DNA from 4 places in the Cupriavidus sp. 21MJTG02-4 genome. Region 2 is predicted to be linked to each of the others. Evidence: predicted binding sites of a transcription regulator. Region 2 holds the regulator's gene; each other region holds the start of a gene.
The links. Region 2 encodes FNR, which switches genes on or off when oxygen is low (the NO sensors DNR and NnrR bind a similar motif). Its sites were predicted from a motif close to TTGATNNNNATCAA; they were not measured.
Positions count from the first base shown of each region.

Region 1: a site for FNR is predicted at 2,538-2,551, ahead of AC3FKH_RS15250 (OmpW/AlkL family protein). Genes of this name have one in related genera too.
Region 3: a site for FNR is predicted at 1,877-1,890, ahead of AC3FKH_RS02525 (oxygen-binding di-iron domain-containing protein). Genes of this name have one in related genera too.
Region 4: a site for FNR is predicted at 1,498-1,511, ahead of hemN (oxygen-independent coproporphyrinogen III oxidase). Genes of this name have one in related genera too.

Region 1 is NZ_JBYOJP010000006.1:337,759-342,259, reverse strand. It holds gene AC3FKH_RS15260 (DUF6587 family protein) at 1-222, shown strand, start outside; gene AC3FKH_RS15255 (hypothetical protein) at 627-1,967, opposite strand; gene AC3FKH_RS15250 (OmpW/AlkL family protein) at 2,616-3,275, shown strand; gene AC3FKH_RS15245 (AMP nucleosidase) at 3,347-4,501, opposite strand, start outside.
Region 2 is NZ_JBYOJP010000010.1:104,469-108,969, reverse strand. It holds gene scpB (SMC-Scp complex subunit ScpB) at 1-167, opposite strand, end outside; gene AC3FKH_RS20290 (sulfite exporter TauE/SafE family protein) at 715-1,470, opposite strand; gene fnr (fumarate/nitrate reduction transcriptional regulator Fnr) at 1,550-2,275, shown strand; gene AC3FKH_RS20280 (hypothetical protein) at 2,322-2,567, opposite strand; gene AC3FKH_RS20275 (FixH family protein) at 2,564-2,779, opposite strand; gene ccoG (cytochrome c oxidase accessory protein CcoG) at 2,864-4,336, opposite strand; gene ccoP (cytochrome-c oxidase, cbb3-type subunit III) at 4,386-4,501, opposite strand, start outside.
Region 3 is NZ_JBYOJP010000001.1:508,933-513,433, reverse strand. It holds gene AC3FKH_RS02535 (MDR family MFS transporter) at 1-1,079, shown strand, start outside; gene AC3FKH_RS02530 (glutathione peroxidase) at 1,170-1,811, shown strand; gene AC3FKH_RS02525 (oxygen-binding di-iron domain-containing protein) at 1,947-2,738, shown strand; gene gstA (glutathione transferase GstA) at 2,739-3,365, opposite strand; gene AC3FKH_RS02515 (aspartate/glutamate racemase family protein) at 3,491-4,228, opposite strand; gene hydA (dihydropyrimidinase) at 4,253-4,501, opposite strand, start outside.
Region 4 is NZ_JBYOJP010000015.1:53,477-57,977, reverse strand. It holds gene hemN (oxygen-independent coproporphyrinogen III oxidase) at 1-1,437, opposite strand, end outside; gene AC3FKH_RS25595 (ABC transporter substrate-binding protein) at 1,647-2,789, shown strand; gene AC3FKH_RS25590 (UvrD-helicase domain-containing protein) at 2,858-4,501, opposite strand, start outside.

The DNA.
Region 1 (4,501 bases), on a different contig from region 2:
CGCGAACGCCTGAAGGCCGGACTGGCCGCGCGCCTCGGCGGCGCGGCGGCCACTGGCTGGCGCGCACGGCTGGTGCGCCGGCTGGCCCCGCAAGCCGCGGCCGGCTGCGCCAGCGGCTGCGACGACGGCGGCTGCAACACCTGCGCCTCCAATACCGCGAGCCCCCCGGGCATGCCGGACAAACCCGCCGAACAAGTCATTCAGCTGGTACGCAAGCGCTGATTCGGGCGCTCCGGCGCTCGTTTTCTCACCTTTGGATCGCTACGCAGAAACGGGTACGCTCGCGCCCTTTTGCCGCCTGCGCGACCGCTCTCCCGCCTTTCGTGACATGCCCCAAGGGGCCCATATCGCATGCCTGTCGAGGCGATGGATCGCTTGCGCCCATGCACGCAGAAACGGGTACGCTTGGCACGCCGCGCAGGGCAACTTCGCTCGATCTTCCGTTCCCCAAGCACGCAAAAGCGCACGCGCGATGCCATCGGAAAGGCGCCGCGATGACGGCCTCGCGAGCACGCAGAAACGGGTACGCTCGACCGCCCTGCGCATCGAATAGCCGGGCCGGCAATGCAGAACGCCCTCCTGCGGAGGGCGTTCGGGACCGCGGGACAACATGCCCGCATTGAGGGCTACTTGACGGTACCGACCAGCTTCACCGTCATGAGCTTGCCGTCCGCAACGTTGGTGCAGCTGACGGTCAGCGTGAAGTCGCCGGTGGCCGTGGGTGACACGCTGCGCTGGTTGTCACCGATGCCCGGCGACAGCGTGACCGGTCCGTTGGCCACCCAGGTCCAGCCCGTGCAGGCCGTCGAAGGCTGGTCATTGCCGAAGTTCTTCAGGCCCACGGTGACCGGGATGGGGATGCCGATCATCGTCAGCGTCAGCGGTTGCTGGACGTCAGGCATCAGCGCCCACTCGGGGTTCTCCACGACGTTGAGGCTGGCCGTCGGCTTCGCCGCCAGTTTGGTGCTGACCGCCGTGACCGTGAGCGTGCCCTGCACCGGACCGGCGCCCTTGGCCACGCTGGTGCTGACCGTCACGTCATGCGTACCCGCGGCTTCCGCGGCCGACAGGCTCGACGATGTCGGCACATAGGTCCAGGTCCCGTCGAAGTCCGCGGTCACATCCTGGTCGTCGTTGCGCAGCACGCGGGCGCTGAAGCTGGCCGGATAGCTGCTGAGCACCTGCAGCGCATTGACCGGGTCGCCGTTCTGCGTTGTGACCACGCGGTACGTCGCCGTGCCATTCTTCTGCACCGTGACGAAAATCACGCCACCGAGCGGGCGGCCATCCGGCGCCGTCACCGACACCGACACGTTGGCCGTGGCGGCAGCGGTGGTGGAACTGTTGCTGGCCTTCAGCGTTGCACTGTTCAGCGCCGGCGTGACCTGTACCGCCGTGCCGCTGCTGGTCCAGTTCCAGCCGCTCGCATTCGCCGACACGTCGTTGCCGTTGTTGTCGACCAGCGATACCTTGACCGGCAGCGTCTGCCCATCGGTCATCGACAACGAGGTATTCGGGACCGACAGGCTATAGGTCGTGGCCGAGGCCGGCACCACGGTGATGGTCGCCGACTGCGCCGGCAGTTGCACGGTGGAGTTGTCGGCGGCCTTGACCGTGGCCACCACCTGCACGGTAGTCGTACCGGGATTGACGCCGGTCACCACCGCGCCGCCGACCGTAGCCGTGCTGCCTACGACCGAGGCCACGGCGTTGTCGGCCGAGGCCCAGGCAAAGCTGGTGGACGAGGTCACGTCGTTGCCGCTGTTGTCGACGGCCACCGCGCTGATGGTCAGCGTGCGGCCGACGCCGACCTCGGCCGAGGTCACGTTGAGTTTTGCCGTATAGCTGACAGCGGGCGTCGCCGTGGGCGTGGTGCTGCCCGAGCTTCCGCCTCCGCCCCCGCACGCCGCGACGAGGCATGTCGCCGCCGCGCACACGAGCCCGCCAAGCCAGGTCCTTGCCGTCATGATTCTTCCCCCCGTTTGTCGTTCGCTTTTTCCCGCGCTACCAGACTAGGCGCAATGGCTGCGTCGCAGTACCGGCCAGACGATTGAGCGCCGGCGTACATAACCGACAAGGGCTCATCCTTTGGCCGAGGCTGCGCCGGCCGCCGGCGCGCATGGCGCGATGGATGACAACGTGGCGGGACAGAAGGCCCATCCCTTTGGCTCAGAGGACATTCCCGAATGCGACGCGCTGCGACGATCCGCGACGCGGTGTCGATCGTGGCGATCGGCCGGGAATAGATCGGAAAGGAGGTGCGGCAGCGAGAGGCCTGCGCAGGACAGGCAAAGAAAACCGGTGTGCCCCGCCCCCACGGGACACACCCGGAAAGACGTCCTTGCGGACGCCCACGACATGCCTGGAACCGGCCGCGACTGCGGCCATGACGCAAAGGTTAAGGCGAGCCCTGCGGCCGCGCCACGAATAAATCCGCATGTATTTAGAAGCCGTGCATTGCCGCGGGGGCCGCGCTTGCGGTGCACAGGGCGCGCTGTGGCGCCATCGCTACGACCCTACTTCGGATAGGGTCTCCCTTGTCTTCGGTCAATGTCCTGTCCGGGCCGCTCGGCCAAACTGGTTCCCGATTTCTTACCAGACCAAAGCAAAAAGCCATGAACAAGATCTCTCTCCGGACCCGGGTCGCTCGCACCACCAGCACCGCCATCGCCGCACTTGCCATGTTCGGCGCCGTTTCCGCGCCCGCCTTCGCCGCCGATGGCGAAACCCAGGGCAACTGGATGGTTCGCCTGCGCGCCACCTACCTGGACATGGCCGACAAGTCGGATGCCATTCCGGCGCTGGGCGTACCGTCGGATGCGATCACGGTCAACAACAAGTGGATTCCCGAACTCGACGTCACCTACTTCTTCACGCGCAACATCGCCGCTGAACTGGTGCTGACCGTGCCGCAAAAGCAGGACGTCTACCTGAATGGCAACAAGATCGGCACCTTCAAGCACCTGCCGCCCACGCTGCTGGTGCAGTACCACTTCCTGCCGGACGGCACCTTCCGTCCGTACGTGGGCGCGGGCCTGAATTTCACGCGCATCTGGGGCACGGACATCGCCAACAATACGCTGCAGCTGGACAACTGGAGCGTGGCGCCGGCCCTGCAGATCGGCATGGACTACAAGCTGACCAAGAACTGGTTCCTGAATGCCGACGTCAAGAAGGTCTGGCTGGCCAGCAACGTGAAAGCCGGCGGCGTCAATATCTCCAAGGTCAACCTGGATCCGTGGCTGTTCAGCATGGGCGTGGGTTACCGGTTCTGATCCGGGCATTGCCCCAAGGAAAAAGGCCAGCGCTTCGGGCGCTGGCCTTTTTTTGTTTGCCGACCGTTGATTCAGCGGAACGCCGGCTCGTCGAAGCTCCGCAACTTGCGCGAATGCAGCTGTTCAACGCCGTTCTCGCGCAAAATGCGCACCGCCTCCAGGCCGATGGTCATATGCTGGCTGACCCGCTGGCGATAGAACGCATTGGCCATGCCGCGCAGCTTGAGCTCGCCGTGCAACGGCTTATCCGACACGCACAGCAAGGTGCCATAGGGCACGCGCAAGCGGAAGCCGTTGGCCGCCACAGTCGCGCTTTCCATGTCGATGGCGATCGCGCGCGACTGGTTGAAGCGCGCATACAGCGCCTTCGATTTCAGCTCCCAGTTGCGGTCGTCGGTGGACACCACCGTACCCGTGCGCATGCGCGTCTTCATCTCGCCGCCCGACAGCCCGGTAATGCGCGCCACCGCTTCCTGCAGCGCCACCTGGATCTCCGCGATCGGCGGCACCGGCACCCACGGCGGCAGGTCATGGTCGAGCACGTGGTCGTCACGCACATAGGCGTGGGCGAGCACGTAATCGCCAAGCTGCTGCGAGCGCCGCAGGCCCCCGCAATGGCCCACCATCATCCAGCAGTGCGGACGCAGCACGGCCAGGTGGTCCGTCATGGTCTTGGCATTGGACGGGCCCACGCCGATGTTGACCAGCGTCACGCCGAGCTTGTCGTCGCGCACGAGATGGTAGGCAGGCATCTGCGGCAGCGCGCGCGGGTGGGCGTCGTCGCCGGGCTCGGCACCGCCAAGTTCCTGCACCACGTCGCCGGGCTCGACAAAGCGCGCGTAGCCGCCGCCATCGCTGCTGGCCATCAGCGAGCGGCCGAGCGCGATGAATTCGTCGACGTAGCGCTGGTAGTTGGTGAACAGCACGAAGCGCTGGAAATGCTGGGGCGCGGTGCCGGTGTAGTGGTACAGGCGCTGCAAGGCCAGGTCCACGCGCTCGGCCGGGAACAGCGACAACGGCCACGCTTCGCCGGGCACCGGCTCGAACGTGCCGTTGGCAATGGAATCGTCGATGCGGCTCAGCTCCGGCAGCACGAACGACACCTCGAGTTCGCGCGCCTGGGTGTAGCTGATGTCGGTGGTGGAAGCTTCGATCACGAACGGCAGCGGAATCGGCCGACGGCTCAGACCCACCACCACGGGCACGCGGTGGTAGCGCATCAGCCG
Region 2 (4,501 bases):
TCGACCCCGCGCTGGCGCCAGTCCTGGCGCAACTCATCGAGCAGGACCCGAACAGTGTCCGCGCCGACATCGTCTGCAAACAGACGGCGCAGGTCGCTCACGCGCAAGGGCTCCTGCGCACAGATCAGCGCAGTCTCGAGGACGATCTTCGCCTCTTGGGTATTCATGTTGGGTGTGCAGCCTGTCTTTGCACCTGCTCAGGGACGAATCCGGAGCCCTGGACATTGTGGATTCAACGGTGCGATTGCCACCGCCATCTCATCGCGCAGCAAACCCGAAAGCGTTTCGCTTCGAGACCGTGCACCTTCTTTTGCTTCGATTTGCCGGGCGTGTTCCGGCAGGAGATTGCCCGGTCACCGGCAAGTACCAGTGCACGAACCTCTTGCACGCGCCCACATGGGCGGACATGGCTTCCGGCGAACGTCCGCCTGGGCCGCAAGAAAAACGAATATCGGGATCAGGGCCAGCAATGACCGCACCACGGTCGCAGAGCCAGCCGGACTTTTGAACAGATATTATGAACCGGATGGACTGCGGAAGGGTTCGGCGCCGAATTGTCGGCTCATTGCCCGAAACCCCGGACGCGCCCCTTTTTTGGAAGGGCTGCCAGGCGCTGCTCGGAAACACGCCGCGCGATACCGCAATGCAGGCGATTGTATGGCATTCCCGCATCCGCCTGCAACCACCGCGCACTCGCGCGCCTTCACGGTGGCTTCAAAACACCAGGCAGAAACCATGCTCGGCCAGCGAATGTGGCAATAACACCGCTCGACCGATTCCCAGGCCGCCGAAGACCATGACCGCCAATCCAGCCCCCGTCCTGACCCAACGGCGGCGCGCCCAAGCGCGCAGCAGCCCCGAAAAGCTGGATAGCGCCAGCAAATTCGGTAACGTGCCAAGCCCGAACGCGCCCATTACCAGTGCTCCCGAGGGAGCATTGCCGGCCAGTAACGCGAGAGCAAGCGCACCATAGACCATGCCACAGGGCACGAGCCCCCACGCCAAGCCCATGCCGTAGCGGCGCACCAGACCACCGCTTCGCGCCGCCGTCGCCGGAGTTTTGCGGCGAAGCCGGCCGAAGCTTCCGGCAACGGCGGTCCCCGCGCGCGCGCCGAAGCGTTCCAGCCACACGATGGAAAACGCTTCGCCGCGTATCAGGCGCCAGCCAGATACCAGCAGCATGGCGCTCCCGGCGCCGAATAGCCAGCGCTGAACGGGCAGGTAATCCTGGCGCCAGGCCGTCGCCCCCACCGCCCCAAGGATCGCACCGAGCAGCATGTAGGTGGAAATCCTGCCCACATGCATCACCAGCAACTCCAGGAGCCAGTCTTGGGGGCGCCGCACCAGGGCAATCGGCACGTCCGCGGCGCGCTGCTCGACTGCGAGGGCAACGCCACCGCACATGGCAGCGCAATGAAAGCCCCCCAGCAAGGCAAGCATGAAAACACTGAGAAGCACACCAAAAGTCAATTGCAACTCCCTACCGCATCACATCGCGCGTTAAAATGCATGCATTGCGCCCTCGCCGCTCATTCCTTGCAGGTTCCAATTGCTAACATCCATCCCCGTCACCGAGATGTCGCCCCGTTGCTCCACTTGCGGCATGGGGCAACTGTGCCTGCCGGTGGGCATGAGCCAGCAGGATCTGCAAAAGATGGATACCCTGGTGCAAGAGCGCGTCCGTGTCCACAAGGGCGAAACCCTGTACCGCATGGGCGATCCGCTGACTGCGGTTTATGCCATTCGCTTCGGCACCCTGAAGACGCATGTCACCACGGAAGACGGCCGCTCGCAAATCACCGGCTTCCATTTGCCTGGCGAAGTGGTCGGCCTCGACGGCCTGGGTGAAATGCAGCACGCCTCGGATGCCACCGCGCTTGAAGACACGGAAGTATGCGTCGTACGCATGGCCGATCTTCAGGCGCTGTCCATGGATCTGCCATCGCTGCAGCAGCAGTTCCTGCGACTGATGGGTAAGGAAATATCGCATGATCAGCTCATGCTCGTCACGCTGGGGTCCATGCGTGCCGAAGAGCGCCTTGCCGCGTTCCTGATCAACTTGTCAGAACGTCTGTCCGCACGCGGGTATTCGTCGACCGAGTTCGTCATGCGCATGAGCCGGGAAGAAATCGGCAGCTATCTCGGATTGAAGCTCGAAACGGTCAGCCGCCTGTTCTCGCGATTCGCCGAGGCCGGCCTGATCCAGATCCGTCAACGCCACGTCAAGCTCGTCGACATGGAAGGCATCAAGCAAGTCTACAGCCGCTCCTGTTGAGGCGGTCTGACCGCCTTGTCCGGCAAGGCGGTCCGCTTCAGCCCAATCACTCCAGTTCGTCCGTTTCGCTGAGCTTCGTCGGCATGGTGTAGAGCGTCAGTCCGCTGGACAATGCGCAGAATACCCAGGCCAGCAAGAACCCAATCGTATAGATGGCCTCTCGCGAGGCGTCGATCGGCTGGCCGAAGAAATTCAGATCTCCGGGATCCACCACAGAAAACACCGTTGCCGTGGCCACCCCGGCCATCAGGAACGCCGGCCACAGTACCCACATCAGCCAGCGCAGCCTCATGGCCGCCTCGCTTGCGGTGCCTTGGCACTGCCCGGGACCCCTTCCGCCTTCTCGACGACCAGGCCATGCCGGGACACGCCTTCGACCACCGGCCGGTCAGGATGGGTGGAAGCCAGCCAGATGGTTACGCCACAAGCCACTATGGCCAGCAACGGGCCGCTCATCAGCAGCCACGGCCACGGCTCCTTCCACCACGGATTACTTTCTTGCATCGTCTTGCCCCCCTTCGTCGGCGCCTCACCGAGGCGCTCGCGGTTGGACCGGCACAGCGCCAATGCGCTGCACCGCCCTTAGCATCACAAATTGCGCGGCACGATGAAACTGGTAGATTGCCTGATTTGCGCACTACCTTGCCCCGAACCTTCGCTTGTCACCGTCACGCTGATCTTGTGCGTACCCTGCGCGGCATCGTCGATCGGCACGCGAATCCGGATCGGCACCAGCTTGTTCGACGTCGGCGCCAGGGCCTTCGCGTCGGGATCGTACTCGACCGTCAGGTTCTTCAGATCGTCGCTTTCGGCGCGCACGCTGATGCGCATGGGGGCCTCGGTGGTGTTGATCAGCTGCAGTCGATAGACGTTCTCGATCCAGCGTCCATCCACCTCACGCCCCAACGCCCCGCGATCGCGGATGATGTCGACCTTCAACGGCGTGCGCAGCGCTAGTGACGCCACGAAACCAGCAACCATCACCAGCCAGATGACCGAGTAGATGATGGTCCGTGGCCGCACCAGCCGCTTGCGCGCCACCGCGGCTGACAGCGCCTTGCGCATCGCGTTCTCGGACGTGTACCGGATCAGCCCACGCCGGTAGTCCATCTTGTCCATGACCTGATTGCAGGCGTCGATGCAGGCGCCGCAACCAATGCACTCGTACTGCAGCCCGTCACGGATATCAATGCCTGTCGGACACACCTGCACGCAGATGCTGCAGTTAACGCAATCGCCAAGCCCGGCCTGATGATGATCCACTTTGCGCGACCGGCTCCCGCGCGGCTCGCCGCGCCCGACGTCGTAGGTGACCACGTAGGTGTCGCGGTCCACCATCACGCTCTGGAATCGCGCATACGGGCACATGTACTTGCACACCTGCTCGCGCATGAAGCCCGCATTGCCCCACGTCGCGAAGGCGTAAAAGAGCATCCAGAACGCCTGCCACGGCCCAAGCGAGAAGCTCAGGACCTGCCCGCCAAGCTCGCGTATCGGGGCGAAGTAACCAATGAACGTGAAGCCCGTCCACAGCGCGACCAGTATCCACAGCGAGTGCTTGGTCGCCTTCAGGCGAAATTTGCGCAAGCTCCAAGGATCGCCGTCCAGACGGATCCGCGCGAAGCGGTCACCTTCGACATGCCGTTCGATCCACATGAATATTTCGGTGTAGACCGTCTGTGGACACGCATAGCCACAGAAGAGCCGCCCCGCAATGGCCGTGAACAGGAACAGCGCCAGCGCGGAGATCACCAGCAAGACGGCAAGATAGATGACATCCTGCGGCCAAAGCACCAGTCCGAAGATATAGAACTTGCGGGCGCCAAGGTCGAACAGCACGGCCTGTCTGCCATTCCATTGCAGCCAGGGCGTGCCGTAGTAGATGAGCTGGGTCAGGAGTACCATCCAGACCCGCCAGTTGGAGAACGCGCCCGTCACCGAGCGCGGGTATATCTTGCGTCGAACCTCGTAGAGCGTTTCGTCGGAGGATTCGACAGGCGACGACGCCGGCCCTTGCGGGCCGGCCGTGCGGGCCAGAGGTTCTGTCCCGGGGGCGTTCATGCGCGCGCTCCTTCAGACGCCATGGCGCACCCCGTGCCTGAGTCGGTGATCATTGCCCTGAGCCTCCGGTATTGGAAAGGCCCCAGACGTAGGCCGTCAGCATGCGGATACGCTCCGGCGTCAGTATCTCTTCGTGCGCCGGCATGTGGTTGTTGTGGCCCTTCA
Region 3 (4,501 bases), on a different contig from region 2:
CCATCGCCGGGCCGCTGGTGGGCGGCTGGGTGTCCGACAACCTCTCGTGGCGCTGGCTGTTCTGGATCAACCTGCCGCTGGGCGGGCTGGCGATGGTGATGTGCTACCGCGGCCTGGCCATGCTGCCCGTGCGCGGCGGCCGTGCGCGCGTGGACTGGCTGGGTGCGTTGCTGCTGGCCGTGGCCATCGTCGCGTTCCTGCTGGCGATGAGCTGGGGCGGAGACGTGTTCGACTGGCTGTCGCCGCAAGTCGGCCTGCTGGCCTTGCTGACCGTGGCCGCCGTCGCCGCGCTGGCCTGGCAGGAACGCCGCGCCGCCGATTCGATGCTGCCGCCGCGGCTGTTTGCCAACCGTGCCTATGTGATGGGCGTGGCGGCTTCGGCGCTGGCCGCGCTGAACATCTTCCTGTGCATCTTCGCCCTGCCCCTGCATTTCCAGCTCGTGCGCGGCGCCGATGCGTCGATGTCGGGGCTGCTGGTGATGCCGTTCCTGCTGTCGACCGTGGCGGGCAATTTCATTGTGGCGTGGCTGGCGCCGCGCGTGGGCCGCATGCGCGGCATCCTGACGGCAGGCTTCGTGGCTGGCATGCTGGGGCTGGCGGTGCTGGCGCTTTCCACGCCCGCTGTGCCGCTGGCAGTAGTGCTGCTGGCGATGGCCGTGGGCGGCGTCGGCTTGGGCATGGTCATGGTCGGTACGCTGATGAGCGTGCAAAACGTGCTGGAGCGCCGCGACACCGGCGCCGGCACCGGCGCCCTGCTCGTGCTGCGCTCGCTGGGCAGCGCGCTGGGCGGCGCGTTGGCCGGTACGCTGCTGACGCTGGAGTTCCGTCACGCCACGGCCGCCGCCGGGCTGACGCAGGCGCTGGACCTGGGTGCGCTGCGGCACGGCAGCGAAGCCTTCGCGCAGCTCTCGCCGATGGTGCGGCAGGCGCTTGCCGCGGGCGTCGAATCGGGCTTCCAGCTGATCTTCTCCGTGGGCGCCGTGGCGGCGCTGCTGGCGCTGGGGATCGTACGCTGCATGCCGGACCTGGAGCTGCGCGGCAGCGTCACCGAACACGCCGCCACGCTGGCCATGGACTGAGCCGTTGCCGGCGGCAAGGCGGCCAACGGCGTAAACTATGCGTACCCGATACAGCGAGACGCCCCCGCATACAGAGACAGGAGACATCGCATGAACCGCCGTCAAACCGCCCTCGCCGCTGCATTCCTGCGCCCTTCCGCACTGGCTGCGGCCCTGGCGCTTGCCGCCGCCAGTGCAGCGCTCCTGCCGCACCCGGCGCGTGCCGCGGACAAGCCCGCCGCCCTCCCGGCCGCCGCGCCGGCCGGCCACTGCCCGGCCTCGCTCAATTTCCAGTTCCCGCGCCTGCAGGACGAGGCGCCGCAAAACCTCTGCCAGTACGCCGGCAAGGTGGTGCTGGTGGTCAACACCGCGAGCTATTGCGGCTTCACGCCGCAGTACGAAGGGCTTGAAGCGCTCTACTCCCGGTACCGCGACCGCGGGCTGGTGGTGCTGGGGTTCCCGTCCAATGACTTCTCGCAGGAGCCGGGGTCGTCCAAGGAGATCGCGGACTTTTGCTACAACACCTACGGCGTCAAGTTCCCGATGCTCGGCAAGTCGCACGTTCGCGGCGGCGATGTCAATCCGATGTACGCGATGCTGGCGAAGGAAACCGGGACCGCGCCGAAATGGAACTTCTACAAGTACCTGATCGACCGCAGCGGCAATGTCGTGGCCAGCTACAACAGCAAGACCACGCCCGACGACAAGCAGTTCGTGGCGAAGATCGAGCAGTTGCTGTCCAGCCAGCGCTGAACCGACCGAACCTGTCTTTCGCCTGCGACAGCCCGGCCATGGCCGGGCTGTTTTGCTTGGGAAAATTGACCTGCATCAAGCTCCCATCGCCGCCGGCTGATTAACGTCGCCGCTTTCAGACGGCGGAACCAGACGATGGGCATCACCCTGTACGACGCAGACGGACACGCCTGCCTGATGTTTGCCGACCTGGTCGAAGAGGCGCATGGCGAGGTGGTGCAGACCAACCAGTTCCTGGTGGTGGACCACGGCCATGGCGCGCTGATCGATCCGGGCGGCAACATGACCTACAGCGAGCTGTACCTGGCCATCGGCCGCTACTTTCCGCCCAAGCAGCTCGATTACGTGCTGGCTTCGCACGCCGATCCGGATATCGTGGCTTCGGTCGGCCGCTGGCTGACCGGGTCGGATTGCCAGGTGCTGATTTCCCGGGTCTGGGCGCGCTTCCTTCCGCATTTCTGCCAGGCCGGCAAGACCGCTGGCCGCATCGTGACCATTCCCGATGCCGGCGCGCATATCCCGCTGGGCCGGAGTTCGCTGATTGCCCTGCCTGCGCACTTCCTGCATTCCGAGGGCAATTTCCAGTTCTACGATCCGGTCAGCAAGATCCTGTTCTCGGGCGACCTGGGCGCGGCCATGACGAGTGCCGGCGAGGCCGGCACCACCGTCACGGATTTCGATGCCCACGCGCCGCGCATGCTGCCGTTCCACCAGCGCTACATGAGCGGCAACCGCGCCTGCCGGCTATGGGCGGCCATGGCGCGCACGCTCGATATCGAATGGATCGTGCCGCAGCACGGGCCGTCGTTTCGCGGCAAGGCCATGGTGGCGCGCTTCATCGACTGGGTCGAGAACCTGCAATGCGGGCTGGACCTGCTTACCTCCAGTCACTATCGCGTGCCGCCAGCGCGCGCCACGATGGACTGATCAGCCGCGGAGCAAGCCTTCCGCGCGCATGGCTGCCTGTACGGCGGGGCGAGCGGCGACGCGCGCGAGGTATTGCTGCAGCGATGGGAACGCCGTCAGCGGCATCATCAGCATGCGCGCCCAGCCCAGAATCGTGAAGCAGTAGGCATCGGCCACGGTAAAGGTGTTGCCGGTCAGGTACTCGCTGGATTGCAGGTGGCGGTCGAGTTCGGCGAAGCGCAGCTGCAGCTTGGCCTTGCACACCTGCGCGGTGCTGTCGGCGGTTTCCTTGTGCCACAGCCACGGGCTGAACACCTTGTGCAATTCCGTGGAGACCAGGGTGAGCCAGCTAATGGCCTCAAGCCGTTCTCGCGTGCCTGCAGCCGGTAGCAGCTTGCTTTCGGGCACCAGATCGGCGACGTACTGCAGCAGGGCGGCCACTTCGCTGTGGCGCGAGCCGTCGTCGAGCTGCAGCAGGGGCACGTAGCCGCGCGGATGGATCGCGTAGTAATCGTCGCTGCCGTTCTCGGCTTCCACCAGCTTGTGGTGGACCAGGTCGACCTTGGCGAGTGTGACGGGCAGGCCCGCTTCACGCAGGGCGATGTGGACCGCCATCGAGCAGGCGCCGGGGGAATAGTAGAGCTTCATCAGGGTGTCCTATGTCGCGTTGGACGGCCACTGCGTGATGCAGTGGCCGTGCACGCAGTCTAGGACTTGCCCGGGTGGCAGGCAATGCGCAGGGGCGTGGCCCTGCGCATTCGCACCGGATGCGCTCAGGCGAGCAGTTGCGCGAGCGCGGCGGGGAGGCCGGCATTGGGCTTGCGTGGCGGGCGCGCGAAACTGCCTTCACGCGTGGTGCCGGCCTGCAGCGCGACCAGCGATTCGCAATGGCGCACGGCGCTGCTGACGCCATCGACGACCGGCACCGGAATGCGGCCCTTGAGCGAGCGCGCCAGCCCCGCAAGCGGCGCACCGGCGACGATGATCACGTCGGCGCCGTCTTCGCGCACGGCCTGCAGGCTCAGTTCTTCCAGCCGCGCGGCATGGTCTTCCTGCACGCTGCCGATATCGCGCAGCGGCTCCTGCAGGGAACGAATGCTGGCCAGCCGCGACGAGAGCCCGTTGCTTGCCACGCATTCGCGATACCACGCTTCGATGCGATGCGAGATCGCAATGATCGAGAAGCGCTGGCCCAGCAGGCAGGCGCTGGCCAATGCCGCTTCAGTCATGCCGACCACGGGCACGTCGAACAGCTCCTTGAGCCCGGCCAGGCCGGGGTCGCCAAATGCGGCGACCACCAGGCCGTCGAACTTGCCGGCATGCTCGGCGGCGGCGCACGCGGTCGCGTAGCCGCCGACCAGCGCTTCAAAGCGCGTTTCGATATAGGCCACGCCGAACTGCGCAGTGGCCATGGTGATGTTCGTCTCGGGCGCGGCGGTGCGCAGCGCTTCCGCGTGAATCAGGTCGGTGACCGACTCGCTGATGTTGGGGTTGACGATCAGGAGATTCATGATGGGTTTGCGATGGATTCTGGTTCAGACCTCGGGTTGCCCGGCTTCCAGGAACCTGCCGCGTCCGGCGGCGGGCTCGAGGTATTCGCCGTTGCTCACCAGCATGTCGCCGCGCGAGAAAGCGGTGACGGGCCAGCCCGTCACTTCGATGCCTTCATACGGCGTGTAGTCGACCGCGTGATGCAGCGCGTCGTTGGTGATGCGCACCTTGCGCACGGGATCCCACAGCACGATGTCCGCATCGGCGCCGACCGCGATGGTGCCCTTGCGCGG
Region 4 (4,501 bases), on a different contig from region 2:
CACCGGCTGGGCGCCGTCATTGGCTGCCGGCGGGGCAGCGGGCGGCCTGGCAGCGTCTTCGCGCAGGTAACGGTCGAACACCATGGCAACGCGGCGCACGAGCAGGCGGCCCAGCATGGTGACCTCGATGCGGCCCGGCTCGCGACGAACCAGGCCATCTGCGCCGAGCCGGTCAAGATCCACAAGTTCGGCGGCAAACGTGCTTGCGAAATCGATGCCATGGCGTGCCTCGATCTGCGCCATGTCGAGCACGCCATTGCACATCAGCGCCCCGATGATCTCGCGGCGCAGGTGATCGTCGGCTTCCATCGTGAAGCCCCGCATGACCGGCAGCCGCCCGGCGTCGATTGCGGCGTAGTAATCGTCGAGCGTGCGCGCGCTCTGCACGTAGCGCCCCGCCACGGCACCGATCGCGGAAATGCCGAAGCCGAGCTGGTCATAGCCGGCATGCGTCGAATAGCCCTGGAAATTGCGCTGCAGCCGGCCCTCGCGCTGGGCCACGGCGAGGTCGTCTTCGGGCAGCGCGAAGTGGTCCATGCCGATGTAGACGTAGCCGGCGGCAGTCAGGCGTTCGATCGTGGAGACCAGGATATCGAGCTTCTCGCCCGCGCTCGGCAGCGCGTTTTCGTCGATGCGCCGCTGTGGCTTGAAGACATGCGGCAGGTGCGCGTAGCTATAGACGGAGAGCCGGTCGGGCCGCAGTGTCAACACCCGCTCCACGGTCGCGTTGAAGCGCGCCGTGGTCTGGTACGGCAGCCCGTAGATCAGGTCCAGGCTGACCGACCGGAACCCCAGTTTGCGCGAGGCGTCGACCACCGCGCGGGTTTCCTCGAACGGCTGGATGCGGTGGATGGCCTGCTGGACTTCCGGGTCGAAATCCTGCACCCCCAGGCTGACGCGGTTGAAGCCGAGTTCGGCGAGCAACGCCATGCGTTCGTAGTCGACGCGGCGCGGATCGATCTCGATCGAGTGCTCGCCGTCGGCAGGCAGGTCGAAATGCTCGTGCAGCGATGCCATTACGCGTCGCATCTCGGCCGGGTTCAGGAAGGTCGGCGTGCCGCCGCCCCAGTGTGATTGCAGCACCTGCCGGCGGCCGCCGAGGTGGGCCGCGGTCAGCGCCATCTCGCGGCCGAGGTAGCTCACGTACTTGGCGCTACGCCCGTGGTCGTGCGTGATGACCTTGTTGCAGCCGCAGTAGTAGCAGATGTTCTCGCAGAACGGGATGTGCAGATACAGCGACAACGGCGCCGGCGCGGCGGAGCGGCAGTCCGCCAGCGCGGCGTGGTAGGCCGATTCATCGAGGCCGCCATGGAAGCGGTCGGCCGTCGGGTAGGACGTGTAGCGCGGGCCGTTGCCGTCGATGCGGCCGGCCAGCGCGCGGAAATCGGAGAGGGCGCGGCGATCGATGGCCGCGGATGGCGTGGTGAGCGTGTGCATGGGGGCGGACTGATCGGGGAGTTTGACGATCCATGCTAGTTCCCCGACGCCGGTAAGGAATTGACGCGCGTCAAGCCCGACGGTCGCATGGCACGGCGAACCCCCTCGTCGGCGGGGGTATTTCGTCACAGTTCTGTCACACGTGCCGGATACGCTGCGCCCCGCATCTCCGGCAGCCACCGCCCGGATCAGCCAGCCATCCCCTTTCCATGCCCTCGATCCTGCCTTGTTTGTCGTACCCATCGCTGCGCGGCGAAGCGCCGCCGCCCTCCCCGCGCCGCCGCCAGCTGATGACCGCACTTGGCGGACTGGCCGCCGCGCCGCTGGCCCTGGCCCAGGCGCCGACGCGGCGCACCGTCGTGGTCGGCCATCTGCTCGACCGAAGCGGGGCCCAGGCCGACCTGGCGCGTGACTACCTGGCCGGCGCCAAGGTCATGTTCGACGCGGCCAACGCCGCCGGTGGTCCGGTGCGGATTGCGCATGTCGTGCGCGACGCCGATGCCGATCCGCGCGCGGCGCTCGCGCAGGCACTATCGCTTGCCGATGGCGAGCATGCCGAACTGCTGTTCGGCCCCGGCGACCGGCTGTTGCCGGCCCTTGCGGCCTCGCCCGAACTGCACCGGCGCGGCGTGCAGATCGTGGCGCCGCTCTCGGGCCTGGCCCTGAACGCGGACAACGTCTGGTTCACGCGCGCCGACTACCAGGCCGAACTCGACACCGCCGTGAAGCAACTGCGCGACTACGGGCTGACGCGCGTGGCGCTGGCGGTCTCGGCGGAGTTCGCCGCCTCCGCTACCGGCAACGGCGCCGCGTGGCTGGGGGCGCTTGAATCCACGATGGGCACCCGCGCGGTGCCGCTGGGCGGCAACGCGGACGCCGCCGCGCGCACCATCGCGGCGCAACGGCCCGGTGCCGTGATCGTGGCGGGTGACACGCTGGCCTATGCGAGCCTGGGCCGGGCCCTGGCCGCGCAAGGCTGGTACGGATTCCTGGTCGGCCTGTCGGCGGTCAGCCCCACGGTGGCGCGCGAAGTGCTCGGCGCGGGCTATCCGGGCGGCATGGTGCTGACGCAGGTTGCGCCCGGACCGCAGGCCGCCACACTGCGCGTGGTCAAGGAGCACGTGGCCCGCATGAAGCAATACCTTGACGAGCCGCCCTCGCCCGCGACCATCGCCGGCTATATCGGCGCCGCCTGGCTGGTGCGCGCACTGGGTGCGTGGCGCGGCAATGGCGCTGTGGAATTGCGGCGCGCGCTGCAGGCTCGCGTCGATGTGGGCGACTTCACGCTCGATTTCACGCAGGGGCAGCGCGGCTCGCGCTACGTGCAGCTTGCTGCTTCAGGCACACGGTAGGTCCAGGCGCACGCGCAGGCCGCCGGTTTCACGCCGCGGCGTGCATCGTCCACGGCCTCACGCAGCGCTCAACCGGGCGCCGTCTTGCCGCCATTGCCGAGCAAGGCCTTCAGCGCGCCAAGCCGGTCCTTGGGACTCATCGCCGGCATCTCGTCCTTCGGCGGCGGCGCTTCTTCCAGCTTCATCTCGCCGATAAAGCGCGACGGTTCGCAGGAATAGGTCTCTCGCGCGCGCTTGCGCTTCTTGCACCAGCTGATATGCAGGCTGCGCTGCGCGCGCGTGATGCCCACGTACATCAGGCGGCGCTCCTCTTCAATTTTCTCGTCGGCCATGTCCTCGTCTTCGCGGCAGTGGGGCAGGATGCCCTCTTCCACGCCGACCAGGAATACGTGCGGATACTCCAGGCCTTTCGAGGCATGCAGCGTCGAAAGCCGCACTGCGTCGGGGTCTTCCTCGCGCCCCTCCAGCATGCTCATCAGCGCCACGGTCTGCGTCAGTTCAAGCAGGTTCTTGCCTTCACTGCCGAAGCCGTCCGCATTGTCGAAGCCGGTGGCTTCGCCCTCGCCCTCCGGCTCGGGCCGCGTGCCCTTGCGCTTGAGCCATTCCAGGAACTCGAGCGTATTGGTCCAGCGCGACTGGGCCTGGCGCTCATCGAACGAGTCATACAGGTAGGCCTCGTAGTGGATGCCTTCCATCATGTCGTCCAGCACTACGCTGGCCGGATCCTTGGTCGCGCGATCGGCCAGGCGCACCATCGATTCGCAGAACACGCGCAGCGGCTCGAGCTGGCGCGGCTGCAGCCTGGCTTCGATGCCGCCCATCATGGCCGCCTCGAACAGTGACACCTTGGCCTGCCCCGCGAACGTGCCCAGCACTTCCAGCGTGGTGTTGCCGATGCCGCGGCGCGGCGTGGTGATGGCGCGGATGAAGGCGGGATCATCGTCCGGATTCGCGATCAAGCGCAGATAAGCGCAGATGTCCTTGATCTCCGCCTTGTCGAAGAAGCTCTGGCCGCCCGACAGCACATACGGAATGCGCTCGCGCCGCAGGATCTGCTCGAACAGCCGCGCCTGGTGGTTGCCGCGGTACAGGATGGCGTAGTCGCGGAACTGCGCGCGGCGCTCGAACTTGTGGGCGGACAGGCGGAACACCACGGACTCGGCCTCGTGCTCCTCGTCGTTCATCGGGTGGATGGCGATCGGGTCGCCCATGCCGTGCTCGCTCCACAGCTTCTTGTCGAACAGCTTCGGGTTGTTGGCGATGACCGCGTTGGCCGCCTCCAGGATGCGCACCGTGGAGCGGTAGTTCTGCTCCAGCTTGACGACCTTGAGATCGGGGAAATCGGTCTGCAGCAGGCGCAGGTTGTCCAGCGTGGCGCCGCGCCAGCCGTAGATGGCCTGGTCGTCGTCGCCCACCGCCGTGAACGCCGGCGCGCGCAGGTGCGAGCCGCCCGCCAGCAGCTTGAGCAGCTGGTACTGGCACGCGTTGGTGTCCTGGTATTCGTCGACCAGGAAGTAGCGCAGGCGGTTCTGCCACTTGAGCTGCACCGTCTCATTGCGCGCGAAGAGCTCGGCAGGCAGGCGGATCAGGTCGTCGAAGTCCACCGCCTGATAGGCATTCAGCGTAGCCACGTAATTGCGGTAGACCAGCGCGGCCTGGTGTTCGTCGGCGTTGGCGGCCTGGGCGATGGCCGCTTCGGGATCGACCATGCC